2 regions of the Ferdinandcohnia salidurans genome follow, and region 1 is predicted to be linked to the other one. Evidence: predicted binding sites of a transcription regulator. Region 1 holds the regulator's gene; the other holds the start of a gene.
The links. The regulator Rex, encoded in region 1, represses fermentation and respiration genes when NADH is low (regulators of the CRP and FNR family bind a similar motif). The targets are predictions, from matches to a motif close to TTGTGAAATATTTCACAA.

Region 1 (3,408 bases):
ACTTAGTACATCATTTCCACTTTGTCTTTCGATTTCAAATCGAAAGGAAGCCGATTTTTCATCACCTAATGGCCTGTCAATTAGCTCCATTCTGTCAAGCTGCTTTCGTCTACTTTGGGCACGCTTGGTGGTTGAAGCTCGAACCAGGTTTTTAGCGATAAAATCTTTTAGTTTTTCCACTTCTTCCTGTTGTTTTTCATATTTTTTCAGCTCAAGCTCATAGTTTTCAGCCTTGAGTTTTAAATAGTTGCTATAGTTTCCGACATATCTAGTGCTTGTGTGTCTAGAAATTTCATAAACTTGGTTGACCACTTTATCAAGAAAGTAACGGTCATGGGATACGATTAACAGTGCGCCAGGGTATCCTTGTAGATATTGTTCAAGCCACGTAAGCGTGCTAATATCAAGGTGGTTTGTTGGCTCGTCCAAGATTAACAGATCAGGCTTGGTTAGTAATAGTTTACAAAGGGCAAGGCGTGTCTTCTGACCACCGCTTAAGCTGGATATTTTGGTTTGGTAGTCTTCTTCTGTAAAATTAAAACCATGTAGAATTGATCGAATATCAGCTTCGTATTGATAGCCACCCTTTTCCTTAAAATCAACCTGTAGCTGATCATATTCTTCGAGTAATTTCTGGTAATCAACCGGATTTTCAAAGAGGGACGGGTCTCCCATTTTAACCTCTAGGTTTCTGAGATCTTTTTCAAGCTTCTGTAAGGATGCAAAAACAGTTAGCATTTCCTCCCAGATGGTGAGATTTGATTCAAGCCCTGTATTTTGGGCGAGGTAATCAATGGTAACGCTTTTTGGCTTGATAATTTCACCGCCATCATGTGACATATGGCCGGCAATAATTTTTAAAAGTGTTGATTTTCCAGCACCGTTTCGTCCAACGATGGCAATACGGTCACGAGTTTGTACTTCTAATTTTATATTCGATAAAATAAGATCAGCAGCAAAATACTTTTTGAGCTGATTTACTTGTAGTAAAATCATGTTATTTCACCTCTTGTTTCTATCAACAGTGTATCTTATATTACTTAATTAGAGCAACTGCAATGATATTGTTCACAGATGTATCAAAGACAGATGTGATAAAATAGTGTATAGTTTATGGGAGGGTTTGTTTTATGTCATCATTTACCCATTTTAATGAGCAAGGTCGCGCCAAGATGGTCGACATTACGGAAAAGTCAGATACTGTCCGTACAGCAATTGCAAAATCAAGTATTACTGTAAATAAAATCATTTATGAGCAAATAATAAATAATGAGGTTAGTAAGGGTGATGTCCTTGCTGTTTCTCAGGTTGCGGGAATTATGGCAGCCAAAAAGACGTCGGAGTTAATTCCGATGTGTCATCCATTGGCATTAAAAGGTGTTGATATACGTTTTAGCTGGACGACCCAAGATGAATATGTCTTACATATCACGGTTACAGTTAAAACAAAGGGCAGTACAGGTGTGGAAATGGAAGCACTTACCGCTGCATCTGTTTGTGCGCTAACTGTGTATGATATGTGTAAAGCGGTTGATAAAGGAATGGTCATTGGACCAACTTATTTGGCTGAAAAAACGGGTGGAAAGAACGGAGATTTTAAAAGGGAGCTATAGTTAGTTCCAAGTTAGTGGAGGAATTAAGGTGAATCTTGAACAATCAAAAATACCACAAGCAACTGCCAAAAGGCTGCCACTTTACTATCGATTTTTGAAAAATTTGCATGCCTCAGGAAAGCAGAGAGTTTCATCTGCAGAATTAAGTGATGCGGTTAAGGTAGATTCCGCCACAATTCGGAGAGATTTTTCTTATTTCGGAGCATTGGGAAAAAAAGGATATGGCTATAATGTCAATTATTTATTATCCTTTTTTAGTAAAACCTTAGATCAAGACGAGTTAACGAAGGTTACTCTAATCGGTGTAGGGAATTTAGGTACAGCATTTTTACACTACAATTTTTCCAAAAATAATAATACAAAAATTGAGCTTGCGTTTGATGTGGATTATAATAAGGTAGGTAGTAGTATTGGTGGAGTACAGGTATGCCATCTTGATGACCTTGAAAAAGAATTGCCTGATGATGTAACGGTAGCCATTTTAACGGTGCCGGTTGGGGCAGCTCAGTCGATTACAGACCGCTTGGTCAATAAAGGGATCAAGGGTATTCTTAATTTTACTCCAGCAAGAATCAATGTACCTGAACATATTCGGGTCCATCACATTGATTTGGCTGTAGAACTACAAGCTCTAGTATATTTCTTAAAGCATTATTCAAATGATTCAAATGATTCAAATGAAGAATAAAAATAGATCTTACAATTGTAGGGAGGTGACTTACAGTGGGAAGTCTTGGATTCGGTAGTATTTTACTGATTGTATTTGCAGCGTTATTAATCTTTGGACCGAAGAAGTTACCTCAACTAGGTAAAGCAGCAGGTAATACATTGCGTGAGTTTAAAAACGCAACAAAAGGTTTAGCAGATGATGATGACGATGATGTTAAGAAGAATGAAACTCAAGATGTGAAGTAATGATAGGATGAGTCACATGAACGAAAAAGAAATGTCCGTCTATGATCATATTGGAGAGTTACGAAAACGACTGATCTACATAGTCGTTTTCTTCTTCATTGTTGCATTAGGCAGCTTTTTTCTCGCAGAGCCAGTTATCCTTTATTTGCAAAATGCTGACGAAGCAAAAGAGCTGACAATGAATGCTTTCCGTATGACAGATCCAATTAAAATCTATATGCAATTTGCTTTTATCATTGCCCTTGTTATCTCGTCTCCTTTTCTCCTTTATCAGCTTTGGGCCTTCATCAGTCCTGGCTTATATGAGAAGGAAAGAAAGGTAACCTTGAGTTATATTCCGCTTTCGGTAATCCTTTTTTTAATAGGAGTTTCATTCTCCTACTTTATTTTGTTCCCATTTGTAGTGAACTTTATGACAAGGTTAGCGGAGCGCCTTGATATCAATCAGGTGATCGGGATAAACGAATATTTTCAATTCCTGTTGCAATTGACTTTACCGTTTGGCTTTTTGTTTCAATTACCAGTTATTGTGATGTTTTTAACAAGATTGGGAATTGTAACACCGATGTTTCTTTCTAAAATAAGAAAGTTCGCGTATTTTATTCTATTAGTCATCGGAGGTTTAATCACCCCTCCTGAAATAATCTCGCATTTAATGGTTACAGTCCCGTTGTTCGGATTATATGAAATCAGTATTCTCGTATCAAAAAGTGCCTACAGGAAGGCATTAAAAGCGGAAATGGAAGCGGCAAATTCAATGGAGTAGAGATAATTCCATAAAAAAATAACCTCCGATGTGAGGTTATTTTTTTGTTTTTGCGATTTTTTTTATTTTACTGTGCAGGACAAACATTCGGATTGCCACACCAAAGTCGAAGGT
Region 2 (3,408 bases), on a different contig from region 1:
CAAAGGAGAATACATATGAGTACGTTCGAACAAATGCTAGAAAAATATGCTGACTTAGCTGTTCGTGTTGGTGTTAATGTTCAACAAGGACAAAACCTACTTATTAATGCACCTATTTCAGCTGTCGAATATGTTAGAAAAGTTGTAAAAAAAGCTTATGAGGTTGGAGCAAGAAATGTATATGTGGAGTGGAATGATGATGAAATTACACGCACCCGCTTCGATCTTGCACCAGATGAAGCATTCCTGGATTACCCAATGTGGAAGGCAAAAGGAATGGAAGAACTCGCAGAAAACGGAGCTGCCTTTTTGTCCATTATTTCATCAAATCCAGATTTACTGAAAGGCGTCAATCCAGAGCGCATTGCCAATGCAAATAAAACGGCTGGGCAAGCACTGGAAAAATATCGGAATTATTCACAAGCAGATAAAGTAAGCTGGTCCGTTATTGCTGTGCCATCAGAAAGCTGGGCAGAAAAAGTATTCCCAAATCTCTCATCTGAAGAACAAGTTGAAAAGTTATGGGAAGCGATTTTCCAAGCAACTCGTGTCGACACAGAAAATCCTGTACAAGCATGGAAGGATCACAATGCAACTTTGCATGCAAAGGTTGAATACTTAAACAAGAAAAAATATAAAAGATTGCATTATACAGCACCTGGAACTGAATTGACGGTAGAACTTCCTGAGGGTCACGTTTGGATTGGCGGTGGTGGTGAAAACGAAAAGAATATTCAATTCGTAGCCAATATGCCAACTGAAGAGGTCTTCACCGTTCCCGCAAAAGAAGGTGTAAATGGGTATATAAGCAGCACGAAGCCACTCAATTACGGGGGAAGCTTAATTGATCACTTTACGTTAACGTTTGAAAATGGACGAATCGTGGATGTAAAGGCTGAAACAGGTGAAGATACACTTAAACGCCTTGTGGAAACAGACGAAGGCAGTCACTATTTAGGTGAGGTTGCATTAGTTCCACATAGTTCACCTATTTCACAATCAAAAATTCTATTCTACAATACCCTTTTTGATGAAAATGCATCCAATCACTTTGCGATCGGAAACGCTTATGCTTTCTGTATTGAAGGTGGTAAAACAATGTCGCGTGAAGAGCTTGTAAAAAAAGGGGCAAACTCAAGTATCACACATGTTGACTTTATGGTCGGCTCAGGTGAAATGGACATCGACGGAATCACAGCTGATGGCACCATCGAACCCGTCTTCCGTAATGGGAACTGGGCATTCTAATCTCGTACTAGTCGACAAAAGGCACCACTGGAGAGTATGTTTCTCTCCCAGTGGTGCCTTTTTCTTTCTTAACCTCCCCCATTGTGCATATCCTTAGCTCAAAAAATTATTTATTGAGACTATTGAAATTCAGCTGTTAATGTGTAAATATAGATGACAAGACACTTGTATTTTCAGTCGTGTCACTTAAACTTCGTTAAGCCCAAAAGAAATCTACCTAAGTTTGTGAAATTATTATCAAACTTATTTATCCTAGGAGGCAAACTATGAATCTATTAAAATTGCGTAAAATGTTACAGGAGTTTTTACTTGAAGATATTGGTGAACTGGATGTAACAAGTCAAACGATATTCCCTATTGAACAAACAAGCCAAGGCGTGTTTATTGCTAAAGAAGACGGTATTATTTCTGGATTAGCCATTATTAAAGAAGCCTATCACCTGTTAGATTCAACCATTGAAATCGAGCTTCGTTTTTCAGACGGAGATCGTGTATCCGCTGGCGATACTATCGCAACTGTAAGTGGACCGACTTCCAACCTACTCACTGGTGAAAGAGTGATTTTGAATCTTATCCAGCGAATGAGTGGAATTGCAACAGTTACAAACAGATGTGTAGAAGCTTTAAACGATGCTTCCATTCGAATTTGTGATACTAGAAAAACCATTCCAGGACTTCGCATGCTTGATAAGTATGCAGTTGTAACGGGTGGTGGCAAAAATCACCGTTTTGGGCTCTATGATGGAGTCATGATTAAGGATAACCATATCGCCTATTGCGGTTCGATTACAAAAGCGGTTAAAGCGGTACGCGAAAAAATTGGCCATATGGTAAAGATTGAAGTTGAAACGGAAAGCAAAGAAGAAGTTTTGGAAGCTGTGGAAGCTGGAGCAGATGTGATCATGTTTGATAATCGTAGCCCTGAAGAAGTGAAAGAATTCACAAAGTTAGTACCAAAGGGAATCATCACCGAAGCCTCTGGCGGAATAACTTTAGATAATTTAGCCACCTATTCTGGTACCGGTGTCCAGTATATATCATTAGGATTTTTAACCCATTCTGTAAAAGCCCTTGATATTAGCTTGCAAGTAAAAGAAGGAAACAAGAAATCTTCTTTCAATGAATGATGGTATGCTACCCGAGTACATCTGACTTGTTAAAAGTTCGGGTGGAACTCGGGTAGCATAACCTTTGGGGGTAAATGTGAATGTCAAAAAAAAATTGGATTTATTCTTTCTTACTTTTAATTAGTAGTATTCTTCTAGCAGGTTGCTTGAATAAAGTTGGTGCGGTGTCTGTCGCTGATACAGGCGATATTCGAACGACTATTATTGGCGGACGGACAGGAGGCGCATGGTCTGTTTTTACAGAAGGTATCGCCGAGTCGATTCGTCGTGAAAATAAAGGTTCACTTATTACGGTTGAGCCTGGCGGAATTGTTGAGAATCCGGCTAGTGTTGGCACAAACACGGTTCCTTATGGAATCTCCTACGCTATGACAGCTTATGCAGCATTCAGTGGAACAGAACCTTATAAAGAGGCCTATCCGGATATACGTGCGATCAGTGTGGTGATTCCTGCTAACTATTATCAATTAATCGCGCGAGCTGACGTGGAATTTGATTCACTAGCCGAGGTGATTGAAAAGAAAGCACCGATGCGGCTAGCAGTTGACCAAAGAGGCTCTGCGGGTGAAATTATTACACGGTCGATTTTACAAGAATACGATGTAACCTATAAAGACATTGCATCTTGGGGTGGTTCTGTTGATCATTTAAGTGGTTCAAAAACGTTTGAATTGATGGGAGATAACCGAATCGATACTACCGGAGATGCAGTATCCGTTCCATCCAGTGATATTTTAGAAGCGGCCGTCACAAATGACATGAAATTTATTTCGATGGACCAAGAAATACTTCAAGATGTAGCAGATAAGCTAGGAATGGAGCTAGGTACAATTCCAGCAGGGAGTTATGATTTTTTAAACCAAGATATACACACCCTATATACCCCTGCTATTTTAATTGTTCACAAGGATGTTTCTGAGGAAGAAGTGTATCGCGTTACAAAGGCTATCTATGAAAATGTTGAATATCTAGGCACGGTCCATAAGGAATTTAAGAAGCTATCAGACGAAAACTTTAGCAAAGTTGGGAAGGT

Region 2: nadC (carboxylating nicotinate-nucleotide diphosphorylase) is a predicted target of Rex. The motif match lies at 1,472-1,489, and genes of this name have one in related genera.

The regions. Positions count from the first base shown of each region.
Region 1 covers NZ_JBHUEK010000027.1:5,953-9,360, forward strand. The annotation lists gene ACFSFW_RS19040 (ABC-F family ATP-binding cassette domain-containing protein) at 1-996, opposite strand, end outside; gene moaC (cyclic pyranopterin monophosphate synthase MoaC) at 1,131-1,613, shown strand; gene ACFSFW_RS19050 (redox-sensing transcriptional repressor Rex) at 1,642-2,301, shown strand; gene ACFSFW_RS19055 (twin-arginine translocase TatA/TatE family subunit) at 2,337-2,528, shown strand; gene tatC (twin-arginine translocase subunit TatC) at 2,545-3,294, shown strand; gene ACFSFW_RS19065 (YdiK family protein) at 3,331-3,408, opposite strand, start outside.
Region 2 covers NZ_JBHUEK010000008.1:155,212-158,619, reverse strand. The annotation lists gene ACFSFW_RS06675 (aminopeptidase) at 16-1,248, shown strand; gene nadC (carboxylating nicotinate-nucleotide diphosphorylase) at 1,515-2,375, shown strand; gene ACFSFW_RS06665 (TAXI family TRAP transporter solute-binding subunit) at 2,456-3,408, shown strand, end outside.